Regions from separate parts of the Pseudoalteromonas nanhaiensis genome, predicted to be linked through region 2. Evidence: predicted binding sites of a transcription regulator. Region 2 holds the regulator's gene; the other holds the start of a gene.
What was found. Region 2 encodes FliA, which starts transcription of late flagellar genes. Its sites were predicted from a motif close to CTAAAGNTNNNNNNNNNNNNGCCGATA; they were not measured.
Positions count from the first base shown of each region.

Region 1: ACSFVZ_RS15275 (VC2046/SO_2500 family protein) is a predicted target of FliA. The motif match lies at 2,736-2,762, and genes of this name have one in related genera.

Region 1 is NZ_JBPNYQ010000019.1:10,510-18,149, forward strand. It holds gene cysK (cysteine synthase A) at 112-1,080, shown strand; gene ACSFVZ_RS15265 (hypothetical protein) at 1,273-1,668, shown strand; gene ACSFVZ_RS15270 (DUF6172 family protein) at 1,729-2,028, opposite strand; gene ACSFVZ_RS15275 (VC2046/SO_2500 family protein) at 2,186-2,701, opposite strand; tRNA gene ACSFVZ_RS15280 (tRNA-Tyr) at 2,814-2,898, shown strand; tRNA gene ACSFVZ_RS15285 (tRNA-Tyr) at 2,943-3,027, shown strand; gene ACSFVZ_RS15290 (M48 family metallopeptidase) at 3,097-3,777, opposite strand; gene ACSFVZ_RS15295 (ion channel) at 3,879-4,859, shown strand; gene ACSFVZ_RS15300 (GGDEF domain-containing protein) at 4,856-5,926, opposite strand; gene ACSFVZ_RS15305 (PAS domain S-box protein) at 6,063-7,640, shown strand, end outside.
Region 2 is NZ_JBPNYQ010000006.1:107,894-115,533, reverse strand. It holds gene flhF (flagellar biosynthesis GTPase FlhF) at 1-385, shown strand, start outside; gene ACSFVZ_RS07950 (MinD/ParA family ATP-binding protein) at 378-1,238, shown strand; gene ACSFVZ_RS07945 (RNA polymerase sigma factor FliA) at 1,265-1,975, shown strand; gene cheY (chemotaxis response regulator CheY) at 2,016-2,399, shown strand; gene ACSFVZ_RS07935 (protein phosphatase CheZ) at 2,417-3,184, shown strand; gene ACSFVZ_RS07930 (chemotaxis protein CheA) at 3,200-5,473, shown strand; gene ACSFVZ_RS07925 (protein-glutamate methylesterase/protein-glutamine glutaminase) at 5,537-6,676, shown strand; gene ACSFVZ_RS07920 (flagellar motor protein) at 6,669-7,433, shown strand; gene ACSFVZ_RS07915 (flagellar motor protein MotB) at 7,438-7,640, shown strand, end outside.

The DNA of each region.
Region 1 (7,640 bases), on a different contig from region 2:
TAGCCAAACTTTACTTTCGTTTTTTAATAGTCACAGTAAAGTGTGACTATTACAGATCAATAGCCTAAGCTAGTTGATCACGATTGAATAAATTGCTTCCAAGGGAACACTATGTCTAACATTTTTGAAGATAATTCATTAACAATTGGTAATACACCGATTGTAAAGCTTAACCGCGTAACCTCAGGTAATGTTTTTGCTAAAGTAGAATCACGTAACCCAAGCTTTAGTGTTAAATGCCGTATTGGCGCTTCAATGATCTGGGAAGCAGAAAAGTCAGGCGTATTAACCAAAGACAAAGAGTTAATCGAGCCGACTTCTGGCAACACAGGTATTGCACTTGCGTTTGTAGCAGCTTCTCGTGGCTATAAATTAACCCTGACTATGCCTAATACGATGAGCCTAGAGCGTCGTAAACTATTAAAAGCGTTAGGTGCTAACCTAGTTTTAACTGATGGCGCTAAAGGTATGAATGGCGCGATTGAAAAAGCAAAAGAAATTCAAGCAAGTGAGCCTGGAAAATACATTCTTTTACAACAATTCGAAAACCCAGCTAACCCAAAAATTCACTTTGAAACAACGGGTCCTGAAATCTATGAAGCAATGGACGGTAAAATCGACATCTTCGTAGCAGGTGTTGGTACAGGTGGTACTATTACAGGTGTTAGCCGTTACCTTAAACTAGAAAAAGGCCTAAACGTGCAATCTGTTGCTGTTGAGCCAACTAATTCTCCAGTTATTAGCCAAACCTTAGCTGGTGAAGAAATTAAACCGGGTCCTCATAAAATCCAAGGTATCGGTGCTGGCTTCATCCCAGGCAACCTTGATTTAGAAGTTGTTGATGCCGCTGAGCAAGTATCAAATGAAGATGCAATTGCAATGGCTCACGAGCTTATGAAAAACGAAGGTATTTTAGTAGGTATTTCGTCTGGTGCTGCAGTGGTTGCTGCAAAACGCCTTGCTGAAAAACCTGAAAATGCGGGTAAAAACATCGTTGTTATTTTACCAAGTGCTACTGAGCGTTACTTATCTAGCCCATTATTTGCTGAAGAATTCAGTGAAAAAGAGTTAGTTCAATAACGAGTGCAGTTAATTTAAGAAAGGATGCCAAGGCATCCTTTTTTATTGCCAAGCAAAAATAAATCCCACAATTTTACTAAGTTAACTTTACATCTCAGTCATTTAGTCACACACTTAAAATTATTTAATCTAGCAAATCAAAGCATAATGAAAAACGTACTCTTAATTTTTGCTCTATTGAGTAGTTGCTTAATGTTGGGTTGTGGCTCTGAAGAGTCACCTCAGGGCGAAAAAAATACCCCAGGCAACACAGCCACGCTTTATTTTGATGCACTGTATAACCAAAACGATTTAAATCAAGCCATGGAATACGCAACTCCAAAAATGGCTCGCATTATGAAATCTTATGGCACCGCAAACCAATTCGCTCGTAACCTAATTAACATGCAATACGACGAAGTTGTAATTGAAGTTGATATGACCAATATGAGTTTACGTGAACAGTACGGTGATAAGGCTAATATTAATTTAATCTTTACGGGTTACTTCAACGGTAAAAAAGTGGATGATATGCGCAGTGTAAAAATGATCCGCAAAAAAGGTAATTGGTATATAGAAAAGATTAACGCCGATCCATTTGCTCGATAGATAGTTATCTTAAAGTAAAAATGGGCCTAAAAAGGCCCATTTTTTGATTCCGTGTATAAATTACTCTTCATCAAATTCTTGGTGTTGACGCTGTGCAGGGCGCGCTAAGATCTCAACATAAAACGATGTTAAGCCTTTGGCTTCAATATCACTAATACATTTATTAATCTCTGCTACGTGAACAACTTCGGCTTCATCCGCTGATTCACCAAACTTACAGTCAAATGCCCAATAATCAGCACCAGCTGGGAGTGTTTTATTACGCTCACGTTTCAAATATTTTTTTACTTCGTGTTTGGCTGCATCAACCATGCGAGGGTACTTAATCTTCTCGTGGTTAAGCGTGAATGTCTTCTTCATTATAGTCCTAATAGCTTGGTTCAATGACAATGGCGCTAAGCCATAGGCACACAGTATAACAAGGCCATAAAAAATTAGCTGTATTTTTTCTTATGTTGCTTGAATTTACTTATTAAAGTGTAGATTAATTTATTTATGTGACAATGTAGTTAATCAATTAGGCTGAAATTAAATGCAAAGGTTGATGAATAGCATCTTCTGTTAAACTATCGTAAAAAGCTGCAGCGTCAATTTGGGCACGCTCAGTTGGTTGATTTTTATCAAGGTAGCGTTTTCTTACTGCGGGCTCACAATTGTCTATCACTTCTAGTGGAATGTGATTTTTATCATCTCGAACATGCAATGGCTCAGGTGCTAAACAATGACGTAAGCGAATGTCTGAAAGACCACCTTGAAGTAATCGAAGAGCATTATCTTGACCAATCAACATATCAAATTGCTCTGGTGCTAATGATTGCTTAGGACCTGCCCCTAACTGGGCTCTAAGCACCTCTTCTGAAACGTGAGGATTACTTATTTCTGTTTTAGGTAGATGAAATTGACTAAAATCAAGTGCGTCATGTGAGAGCATTGCTAATAATAATGCAAACTCACCAGAGCGATGTTCATGAACACTTTTATTAAGACGATTATCGAGTTGACTCTCATTGAGCAACAAACCATCAACTTGCATAGACTTTAGCCAAATAGATTCCAGATTAATCAGTTATCGGCATTAATCCAATTTTCTTTAGTTTTTTTCTTTACTTAAATAACCAGTTTGCTATTATCAGCGCCGTTGCATTGGAGGGGTTCCCGAGCGGCCAAAGGGATCAGACTGTAAATCTGACGGCTCAGCCTTCGCTGGTTCGAATCCAGCTCCCTCCACCACTTCCTTCTGGTAGTGTGGCCAAATGCAATAGTAAAATCTGTGTGGAGGGGTTCCCGAGCGGCCAAAGGGATCAGACTGTAAATCTGACGGCTCAGCCTTCGCTGGTTCGAATCCAGCTCCCTCCACCACTCTTTACTCTTTCTAGCTTTACTCTTTCTAGCTTTACTCTTTCTAGCTTTACTCTTTCTAGCTTATCGCTACCAACTCAAACTACTGCCATTTTGTTTCAACCATTGCTCAGCGTTTTTATAGTCTGGATAAAACTGTCTAACACGTTGCCAAAACTTAGCACTGTGATTCATATGTTTAAGATGAGCAAGTTCGTGTACAACCACATAATCAATCACCCATGTCGGTGCACTCACTAAATGTAAATTAAAGGTCAGCTCTCGACGCTTATTACAACTTCCCCAACGACGTTTATAATGTTGAATTTTAAGTTTTGTGGGCAGAGCTTCAGACATCTGCAAACAATAATCATGAACACGCATTTCGATATAACTCTCTAGCTTTTCGTGTAAAAACTGCTCGAGCAGTGCTAAATAGTTTGCTTCTTGATGTTTGACCCGTGATGAAATAGATAAAATAAGCCGACACTGTGCATCTTGTTGCCAAGTGCTTTTAGTGCCTTTAGCAAATACTATCGGCACATTTTGTCCAAATAACTTAATCGCCGCGTTTACAAGAGGAAGTTGGCGGCGTTCAGCATGAATGGATTGTTTGGCAATTTGTTCATCGACCCAATCTTGCTTGGTCTTTAACCAGGCATCAATCTCAGTTTGTGGAACATAAAAAGGCGCATAAACAGTGAGTTTCTGTTCAGCAACTTTAATAGCCACTGTGGTTCTGCGTTTACTGCGCTTTAGGGTGTAGTTCAACAAATATAAGCCAATTCAATTAATAAAAAGTATGGATTCCATTTTACCCTGTAAAATAACTGCTAATCTATAAAGATGACCAACAAATAATTTTCATGTTTATGTCTGATAAACCTTGTTGTAGTTATACCTCGCCTTCAGGAAAGAAATGCTTGGAAACCGATATGGGGTCTGGATTCTGTTTTTGGCACGATAGTAAGTTTGATAAGTCAGGACTAGATCTAACCCAGAAATTAGAGCGTTATGCGAAAAAAGGTGGTTTACTGCATGGGTTACAGCTAAAGCGCGCTAACCTCAGTGGTCTTAATCTTATTAAGCAGGATGATGAGGAGGGATATGACCTATCCTACTGTAACTTTTATCGAGCAAACCTATCAGGCGCACACCTTTTTAATAACAAAATCGCTAACGCATCATTAATGAAAGCAAATCTTCACGATGCCAGCTTACATTATTGCGATTTAAAGAATACAAACTTATTAGGGGTTAAGTTTAATGATAGTCGTATTGACAATATCGATTTAGGCGACCATTTACTGCAAGAAGCACAGGCCATTAAAGCTCGCAAAAATAGACAGTATGATGAAGCTCGTGACTTATTCGAACAATCCGAAGAGATATATCGAAACTTAAGGAAGGCATCTGAAAACCAAGGACTTTTTGAACTGGCTGGCAACTTTACTTATAAAGAGCTTAGAATGCGCCATGCCCAATATCCAAAAGGATCAACAAAACAAATTACGTCGAGTTTTATTGATATGCTTTGTGGGTATGGTGAAAAGCCTGAAAACGTTATTCGCTTTAGCCTTTCGCTGATAATCTGCTGCGCAATTTGTTACTTTCTATTCGGTGTCAGCTATAGCGATACAATTTTGCAACTTAGCCTTGATAACACTTGGCAAGACAACTTATCTGCCTTATTGAATAGTTTTTACTTTAGTGTAGTAACATTCACAACGCTTGGATACGGAGATATAACTCCCATAGGTTTTTCACGATTTATTGCTGCATTAGAAGCATTTTGTGGTAGTTTTTCTCTCGCTTTGTTTGTGGTTGTATTTGTAAAACGTATGACTCGCTAAAGCATAATGTATGAACCAACGTGCTTTTTAGCTTGATACATTTTTTTATCTGCTCGGTTAATTAGTTCTTCTGCATCAACAGTGCTATCAAGTGGGGCTGCGATTATGCCAACACTTAAATGTAATTCCGGATACTGCTCCTCAAAAATACCTATTAGCTTTTCACAGATATGGGTTGCACTAGCAACTTCACAATCTGGCAAAATGATGCAAAATTCATCACCGCCGTAACGACATGGAACGTCTATTTCACGAATATTTTCCAACAAATATTGGCCTATGTACTTAAGAACTTCATCACCTTTTTGATGGCCTTGCGTATCGTTGATTGATTTAAAGTCATCTAAGTCAAAATAGACAATTGTAAGCGGTGATTTATGGCGCCGAGCTCTTGCTAAGTCACGCTGTAAAAGCTCTTGCATTACGCGTCGATTATAAAGGTTCGTAAGAGGGTCTAGTTTAGCCAGCTTTTCAAGCTCTTGAGTTCGTTGTGCGACCTTTTCTTCAAGTCCTTTTGCGTAGACTTCTGTTCGACGTTTTGCGTTCTCAATCTCTCCAACTAAGCTATCTATGTAAGTATCAAACACTAAGGTAGTATCAAAATAAATTAATCTATCAATAACCGTTAGAGTTTGTTGTAATTCAGCTTGGTCACTAATCTTATCTCTAAGCACATCAAAGATCAGTTCTTTAAGCGTACAAACTGCCGACAAATAGAGTTTAGGTTCTACCCCAATACGTTTGTGAACCATACCAATTCTTAGTCTATTGTTGACATATTCATGCTCATAGCGACCACAAAATAAATCAATAATATATTGACGCTGCGCATCTCTTAATCGGGTTAATGTATCGGCATCACCAATTAACAATGATATTTCATCGACTTCTGTTTGCTTTTTATAAAAATCACTCACCACATCTTCAATCGCTGATTCAATAATTGGTTTGTAATTAATTAGTGATGATAAACTTTTCGAAGTGAGCCCCAGTAAACTCATTCTGTGCTGAATTTCAACGTCATTAATTTTCATTTGGTCTACTAAAGTCTGTTCAGTTCTACGCATTTACCACCTCAAAATACTCCTTTTTAACTAAATATAGCCAAGGAATTAAAACCTACGAAGTTTAGTTAGAGTATTTTCTCAAAATAACTAACAATTTATATTAGACTAGTTATAAAGGCAGTGACGAATAAATATGATGATAAATACGTTTTTTATAACCGATCAAAATCCCAGCTTAATTGTTAATGGGATCTACGACCCCACATTAGTGACGCTTTCAATCGCAACAGCTATTTTTGCCGCCTATTTTTCACTTTATATTATAGATTTAGCAAACAAGACTGAGTTTATCTCGTACCAAAGGTTAGGCAGTGCAACGGGCGCATTAGTGATGTCTGGTGGGATATGGAGTATGCATTTTATCGGTATGCTCGCTTTTTCTCTGTGTACGACAGTTAATTACGACCCCACACTCACGTTTTTATCCTTCCTACCTGCATTTTTAGCTTGTTACATATGCTTTTCAATCTTCAGGCGCCATTATATGTCGGGTATCCCGCGTGCAATTAAATTAGCCTTGGGATCAGTTTTACTTGGAGCAGGTATTGGCACAATGCATTATACAGGCATGGCTGCGATGGAGATGAGCCCTCTGCTTCGCTATGACCCTAGCTGGTTTTCTGCCTCCATAATTGTTGCTGTCCTTTTATCTTTTATCGGGTTGTATTCACGTTTTCATTTGAGTGATCACTTCAAGGCACTATCAGCGCTCCAAAATCGCCTTATTTGCGCCATTATATTTGGTTTTGCAGTATCAGGAATGCATTACATGGGTATGGCTGCAACTCGGTTTGTAGCCACATCCCCTCTGCTATCTGAAAATGTCCAAACATCGCAGCTGGTTTTTATTGCAATTAGCGTCTCATTCGCCACCGTATTACTTACCACTTTAGTCGGAATATTTAACGGTATGGTGCGTTTTCGCTTGCTACTCGCTGAAAAGTCTGCAGAAGAATCTCGTCTAGAAGCCATTTTAAGCACTGCTGTTGATGGTATTGTGACTATCAACATCAAAGGAGTGATATTGAGCTTTAATAAAGCAGCAGAGAACATTTTTGGCTGGCAGCAACACGAAGTGTTAGGCAAAAATGTAAAAATACTAATGAATGATGATATTGCAGCCCAACATGATGACTACTTATCAAATAGCAGTAATCATGAAGTTAAAAAAATCATCGGGGTAAACCGAAATGTTTATGCTAAACACAAGCATGGACACTTATTTCCTATCCGGTTAGGGCTTGGCGAAGTAAAACAACCAGACAAAGAGCCACTATTTGTCGGTTTTATTACTGATCTAACAGAACAGCGTGCTTTGCAGCAAAGTCTTGAAGAAAAAGAGAAACAATACCGCACCTTGATGGATAATATGCCGGGTGCTGTATTTCGGTGCCTATTAGACGAAAACTGGAGCATGCTGTTTATTAGCCCCAGCGTTTTAGATTTAACGGGATACAGCCCTGATGAGTTTGTTTCAGGTCGAATTAATTTTGAGCAAATCATTCATGGCGATGATAAACAATCTATTAATGAAATTATCTCAAATGCTGCAGTAAACAACACTCAATACGCCGTTGAATATCGCATTCGCCATCGCAACGGTAAGATTATCTGGCTACTAGAGCAAGGATTAGTAAACGAAACTGTCGATACTGATAAAAAGTGCATTGATGGTGTATTAATCGATATCACGGCTCGTCATGAATATGAAGAA
Region 2 (7,640 bases):
ACGTGATTTACGCTTAACTGAGCAACTTAATACCTTAATGCGTAATCAGCGAGTTGATATTCGTAGTTATTTAGTGTTGAGTGCTACAGCACAAATTAATGTGCTACAAGAAACCGTAAGACACTTTAAAAAGGTTCAGCTAAGTGGCTGTATCTTCACTAAATTGGATGAATCGTTGAGTTTAGGTGAGATTATTAGCATAGCGATTCAAAATCGCCTGCCAATAGGGTATCTTACTAATGGTCAGCGTGTTCCAGAAGATATTCGCGTAGCGAATGCTGAAAAACTAGTGAAAAAAGCTGAACAATTGTATTTAAAACGAGCAAAAGCACAACATTCACGACGTCAAGCAGTAGCGTCGAACACAGTAGGGATGTATGATTAACACAGTATTAGATCAAGCAAGCGGCCTGCGCAAAATGAATCAAAATAATAATAGTGGCGTTAAAGTTATCGCTGTTACTGGCGGCAAAGGTGGTGTGGGCAAAACGAATGTATCACTCAACACTGCAATTGCATTAGGTCAGCAAGGAAACCGCGTATTAGTATTGGATGCCGATTTAGGATTGGCAAACTGCGACGTGATGCTTGGTTTACGTGTTGAACGTAATTTATCTCATGTTTTATCTGGCGAATGTGAGCTTGATGAAATTCTTGTAGAAGGCCCTGCTGGTATTAAAATTGTGCCAGCAACGTCTGGCTCGCAAAGCATGGTGGAGTTAACTCCTTCTGAGCATGCAGGCCTTATTCGCGCTTTTAGCGAATTAAACACCGAGTTTGATATTTTAATTGTCGATACCGCCGCAGGTATTTCGGACATGGTATTAAGCTTTTCACGTGCAGCACAAGATGTCGTTGTGGTTGTGTGTGATGAACCTACCTCAATTACAGATGCCTACGCGCTTATTAAAGTGTTAAGCCGAGAGCATGGTGTATATAAATTTAAAATTGTTGCCAACATGGTGCGTAGCATGCGTGAAGGGCAAGAATTATTTGCTAAACTTTCAAAAGTAACGGATCGTTTTTTAGATGTTTCTATGGAATTAGTCGCAACGATTCCCTATGACGAAAACATGCGTAAATCTACGCGACGTCAAAAGGTTATCGTTGAGTTATTTCCAAACTCACCAGCAGCGGTGGCGTTTAAAACATTAGCAACGAAAGCAGTTAAGTGGCCGATCCCTAACCAACCGTCTGGTCACTTAGAATTTTTTATTGAGAAACTAGTAAACGGCTAACTATGACAACATCGGTGAATAAAGCGATGGGATATCAATCAGCACAGAATTTAAATGCGATTGTTGAAAAGCACGCCTCTTTAGTCAAAAAAGTGGCGTGTCATTTGATTGCTCGTTTACCTGCTAGTGTTCAGCTCGATGATTTAATTCAGTCAGGTATGATCGGCCTTATTGAGGCGTCAAAAAACTTCGACGCTAGTAAAGGTGCAAGTTTTGAAACCTTTGCAGGTATCAGAATTCGCGGTGCAATGCTTGATGAAATCCGTCGAGGCGATTGGGCACCACGCTCTGTGCATCGAAATGCACGTCTAGTCGCAGAAACAATTGCTGAATTAGAAAGTACCCTAAACCGCGAGCCCAAAGACACAGAAGTTGCTGAAAAACTTGATATTACACTAGATGAGTACCATCATATTCTACATGACGTTAATTCAAGTAAAGTATTAGGTATCGAGGATTTAGGTGTTGATGAAGACGTAATAACACCAATGGGTCATGATTTAGCACTAGACAAACCGTTTAATAACGTTAAAAATGAGCGGTTTAACCAGTCTCTATTAACGGCTATCCAATCGTTACCAGAAAGAGATGCCCTTGTTTTGTCTTTGTATTACAACGATGAAATGAACTTGAAAGAAATAGGACACATACTCGATGTTAGCGAGTCGCGTGTGAGTCAAATACATGGTCAGGCGATGATTAAGCTCAAAGCAAAAATCAATGACTGGATTAATTAGTAGTAAGTAAATATAGGTTCAAACCTCACCGGAGGATGTTTTGGATAAAAACATGAAGATTCTTGTTGTTGACGATTTTTCTACAATGAGACGTATCATTAAAAATCTATTAAGGGATTTAGGTTTTACCAATGTGCAGGAAGCTGATGATGGTTCAACAGCATTACCAATGCTACAAAATCAAGAATTTGATTTTGTTGTAACAGATTGGAATATGCCTGGCATGCAAGGTATTGATTTGTTACGTGCTATACGTGCCGATGATAGCCTTAAACACATTCCTGTTTTAATGGTAACAGCTGAAGCGAAAAAAGAACAAATTGTTGCTGCTGCTCAAGCAGGTGTTAATGGCTACATTGTTAAACCATTTACTGCTGCGACACTTAAAACCAAATTGGAAAAAGTGTTTGAACGTTTAGGTTAATCTAAGGGGAGAGGCTTATGTCAGCACCTGCTGCGCCTCATATAAGTTTAGAGCAAGCTCGTCAACTTGTTGAGTATCTTGAAAAAGGTGAACAAGAGAAGGCAGATAAGCTAATTCTTGAAGCCGCATCAAAAGAACAATCAGAGTTGTTTGCCGAAGTCGGTAAATTGACGCGTCAACTGCATGAAGCGTTAAAGAACTTTGATCTTGATACTCGTCTCGCCGATTTAACTACCGATGCGATACCCGACGCTAAACAGCGATTAAACTATGTCATGGAAATGACAGAAAATGCAGCAAATAAAACCATGGATGCTGTTGAGGCAAGTTTACCTATTGCTCAACAACTTGCTGATGAAATTGCAACAATCAAGCCCACGTGGGATCGATTGATGAACCGAGAAATTGAGCTTGGTGAGTTTAAAACCTTATGCCATAGCTTAGATAAGTTCATGAACAACTCTCATGCTAAAACTGATGAATTACAAGGCTTGATGACCAATGTGCTTATGGCACAAGACTACCAAGATTTAACTGGTCAGGTAATTCGCCGTGTTATTGAACTAGTACGAGAAGTTGAAGACAGTTTAATTAATCTCTTAACTGTATTCGGCAGTCAAGAAGATGGTCAGCAAAAACAAGAAAAACAGGCCACAGAACAAGCACCTGCAACAAGCGATACGCTAGCAGGTCCTGAAGGGCCAATTATTGATGCAGAGTCACGTGATGATGTTGTCTCAGGACAAGATGAAGTTGATGACCTATTATCAAGTTTGGGCTTCTAAGAGGAGAGTAACTGCATGAGCTTTGAAGTCGATGAAGATATTTTACAGGATTTCCTTGTTGAAGCAGGGGAAATTCTAGAGCTTTTGTCAGAACAATTGGTTCAGCTTGAGAACAACCCAGAAGACAAAGACTTACTTAACGCAATTTTTAGAGGTTTCCACACTGTAAAAGGTGGGGCAGGTTTCTTGAGTATGACAGAGCTTGTTGACGCTTGTCATGGTGCAGAAAATGTCTTCGATTTACTTCGCCAAGGTGTGCGTAGTGTAACACCTGAATTAATGGATGTTATTCTTCAAGCTCTTGATACCATCAACGAAATGTTCTCAACTATTCAAAATCGTGAGCAACCAGAGCCTGCCGATCCTGCTCTACTTGATGTACTTCACAAGTTAAGTCAGCCACCAACAGCAGAAGAGCTTGCAGGAGAAGACACTAGTGTTATTGAAGACACAACCCCTGCACCTGAAGAGCCAGTAGTAGAAGAACCTGTTGTTGATACTGCTGATGTAACAGCCGACATAAACACTGATAATATTGATGAAAGCGACCCGTTTGCTTTTGATATGCTATTTGATGGTGGTGGTTTAGCTCAAGAGAGTGCTTCACAGAATATTGATGAAATCACTGAAGACGAATTTGAAAGTTTACTTGATGAGTTACATGGTAAAGGTCAAGGACCTGCAGCTGCAACTCTCGATACAAGCAGCAATGATAGTGATGACATTACCGACGATGAGTTTGATAGCTTATTAGACGAACTTCATGGCGTGGGTAGTTTTGGTGAAGTTAAACAACCCGATACCCCTCAACCTGAAGCTCCAAAACCTGCTGCTCCTAGCACCAGTGTAAGTAGTGATGGTGATGACGAGATCAGTGATGATGAATTTGAAGCATTACTTGACGAATTACATGGCAAAGGGAGTGCACCAAAATCACTTGAAAGCACCCCAACAGCCGCACCGAACGTAGAGCCAGAGAAACCAACGCAAGCAGAGAAACCTGTTGCTAAAGCTGCGCCACAACAAGCTGCACCGAGTAAACCAGCAGCACCAAGTAAAGCGACTCCTGCACCAGCTAAAGCGCCTGAGTCTGCTGCTGCACCGAAAAAAGCGCCGCCACCTCAGGCCGAAACCACTGTACGTGTTGATACAAAACGCCTAGATGAAATTATGAACATGGTGGGCGAGCTTGTATTAGTGCGCAATCGATTAGTGAGCCTTGCTAATAACACAAACAGTGAGTCAATGGGCAAAGCTATTTCAAACCTTGATGTGGTTACAGCAGACTTGCAAGGTGCGGTAATGAAAACCCGCATGCAACCAATTAAAAAGGTATTTGGTCGCTTCCCTCGCGTAGTACGAGACTTAGCACGTAGCTTGAAAAAAGATATTAATCTGCAGCTGGTTGGTGAAGAAACAGATTTAGATAAAAACCTTGTAGAAGCGTTAGCAGATCCATTGGTGCACTTAGTGCGTAACTCTGTTGACCATGGTATTGAAATGCCAGAAGTGCGTGAAGCTGCGGGTAAACCTCGCACAGGTACTGTCACTTTATCGGCATCTCAAGAAGGTGACCATATCTTACTGACCATTCGTGATGATGGTGCAGGTATGGATGCTGAAAAGCTGAAGAAAATAGCGATTAGCAAAGGGGTTATTGACCATGATCAAGCAAGTCGTTTATCTGACACCGAGGCTTATAATCTAATTTTTGCACCGGGTTTCTCAACGAAAGAAGAGATCTCTGACATTTCAGGCCGTGGTGTAGGCATGGATGTAGTAAAAACGAAGATCACCCAGCTTAATGGCTCGGTTAATATCCAGTCAGAATTGGGAGTAGGTACTGCGCTTGAAATCAAGGTGCCATTAACACTGGCTATCTTACCGACCCTTATGGTTGTGGTAGGTGAGCAAACTTTCGCATTACCACTTGCAGGTGTTAGCGAAATTTTCCATCTTGATTTAACTAAAACTAACGTTGTTGATGGTCAGCTAACAATTATTGTGCGTAAAAAAGCGATTCCGCTTTTCTATTTACAACACTGGTTAGTGAAAGGAGCCAACCGCCAAGAGCGAAAAGCAGAAGGTCACGTGGTGATTGTGCAAATTGGTACCAAGCAAGTAGGGTTTGTTGTTGACTCATTGATTGGTCAAGAAGAGGTCGTAATTAAACCTCTTGATGCATTACTTCAAGGTACACCTGGTATGGCTGGTGCAACAATCACATCAGATGGTGGCATTGCGTTAATTTTAGATGTACCGAGTATGCTCAAGCACTACGTTGGCTAATAAGAAATAGTAATTTGCAGCCAATAGGCTGCATTAAATACGATAAATAACAAGAGAGTGCCAATGGCAGTCAAAGTATTAGTTGTTGATGATTCAAGCTTTTTTCGCCGTAGAGTGAGCGAAATATTAGAGCAAGACAGCAATATTCAGGTAATAGGGTTTGCAGTAAATGGGCGCGAAGCGGTTGATAAGGCCCGAGAACTAAAGCCTGATGTAATTACCATGGATGTGGAAATGCCTGTACTTGATGGCATAAGTGCCGTTAAAGAAATTATGGCAGCCACACCCACGCCTATTTTAATGTTTTCATCGCTTACTCGTGATGGTGCAACAGCCACTCTTGATGCATTAGATGCCGGTGCGCTTGATTTCTTACCAAAGAAATTTGAAGACATTGCACGCAATAATGAAGATGCAATTGCATTATTACAAAATAAAGTAAAAGAGATTGGCCGTCGTAGAATCTCTCGATTTACCCGCCCAGCACCTATTGTAAGACCGTCAACTTCTACCAGTTCACGCAGCAGCGGTATTGTACAGCCAGATCGCAGTTTTAGTCGTTCAACACCGACTGCAGGCTCTTCATCGCCATCTGCAGCAAGTAACATTCGGGCTTCTGGTAAACAATATCAGTTGGTCGCAATTGGTACGTCAACGGGTGGCCCTGTGGCATTGCAAACTATTTTGACGCAATTACCTGCTAATTTTCCGCATCCTATTTTACTTATCCAACATATGCCTGCGGCGTTTACTCCGGCATTTGCAGCACGGCTAAACGGCTTGTGTAAAATTAACGTAAAAGAAGCACAGCAAGGCGATAGACTGGTTGCTGGCACAGCTTATTTAGCTCCGGGCGGTCAGCAAATGTTGGTAGAAGGACGTGGCAGCTCACGTACGCTACGCGTGTTTGAAGACGATAGTCCTCGTATTACTTATAAACCAAGTGTAGATGTTACTTTTGCCAGCGCAGCCAAAGCGTACGGGGCAGATGTATTAGCTGTCGTGTTAACGGGAATGGGGGCTGATGGCCGAGATGGTGCCCGCATGCTCAAGCAAGCAGGTGCGACAATTTGGGCTCAAGACGAAAAAACGAGTGTCGTATATGGTATGCCTCAAGCTGTTGCTAATGCAGGCCTTGCCAGTGAAAGTCTTGCATTAAATGATGTTGCGGCTCGTTTAACGCGAGAGACTGGCTGTGGATAAGCTTTCCTTTCTTGGTTTAATCGTTGCTGTCAGCGCAATTGCTTTTGGTTATGCGCTAGAAGGAGGAGTGGTAACAGCCTTATTCAACGGGCCTGCGCTAGTCATCGTACTTGGCGGTACCTTAGGTGCGGTGATGCTCCAAACCCCAGGCAGTGTTTTTGCAAAAACACTTAAAATTAGTCATTGGGTTTTTTTTCCTCCATATCATGATATCGACGCCGCCATTGAGCAAGTAAAACGCTGGTCACATAAAGCGAGGCAAGAGGGCTATTTATCATTAGAGTCTGAAGCACTTGCTCATTCAGACCCCTACGCGGCAAAAGGGTTGAACTTATTAGTCGACGGTATTGATGAGAATAGACTTAGAGATACGCTAGAAATCGACTTAATGCTTGAACGTGAGCGCTTGCTTGAAGTTAGCAGAGTGTATGAAGCGATGGGGGGCTACAGCCCGACAATCGGTATTTTAGGTGCCGTATTAGGCCTAATACAAGCAATGCAATTTATTACTGATCCTGAAAAACTAGGTGCGGGTGTAGCAACCGCCTTTATCGCTACCATTTATGGTGTTGGCTTAGCAAACCTGTTGTTTTTACCTATGGCGAATAAGCTGAAGCAGCAAATCGAACAAAAAATGCTTTATCATGAGTTACTTGCTGAAGGTATTATTGCAATCTCTCAAGGCGAAAGCCCACTAAACATTGAACTTAAACTTGAGGCGTACCGTGTTGATCGCCCAAGTTTAGTTGACGAGTAATATCATGTTGCGCCGTCGCTTGCGTCAAAACACTCAAAAAAGTCAGCATACTGAACGTTGGTTGGTTTCATACGCAGATTATATGACTATTATGTTTGCGTTTTTTGTGGTGATGTACGCGATCGCAATTAGTAAAAATGAAGATTTCCAAATCCTCTCAGATTCTCTTGAACAAGTTTTTGAAAAATCAGCCCGTCAGCAGCAGCA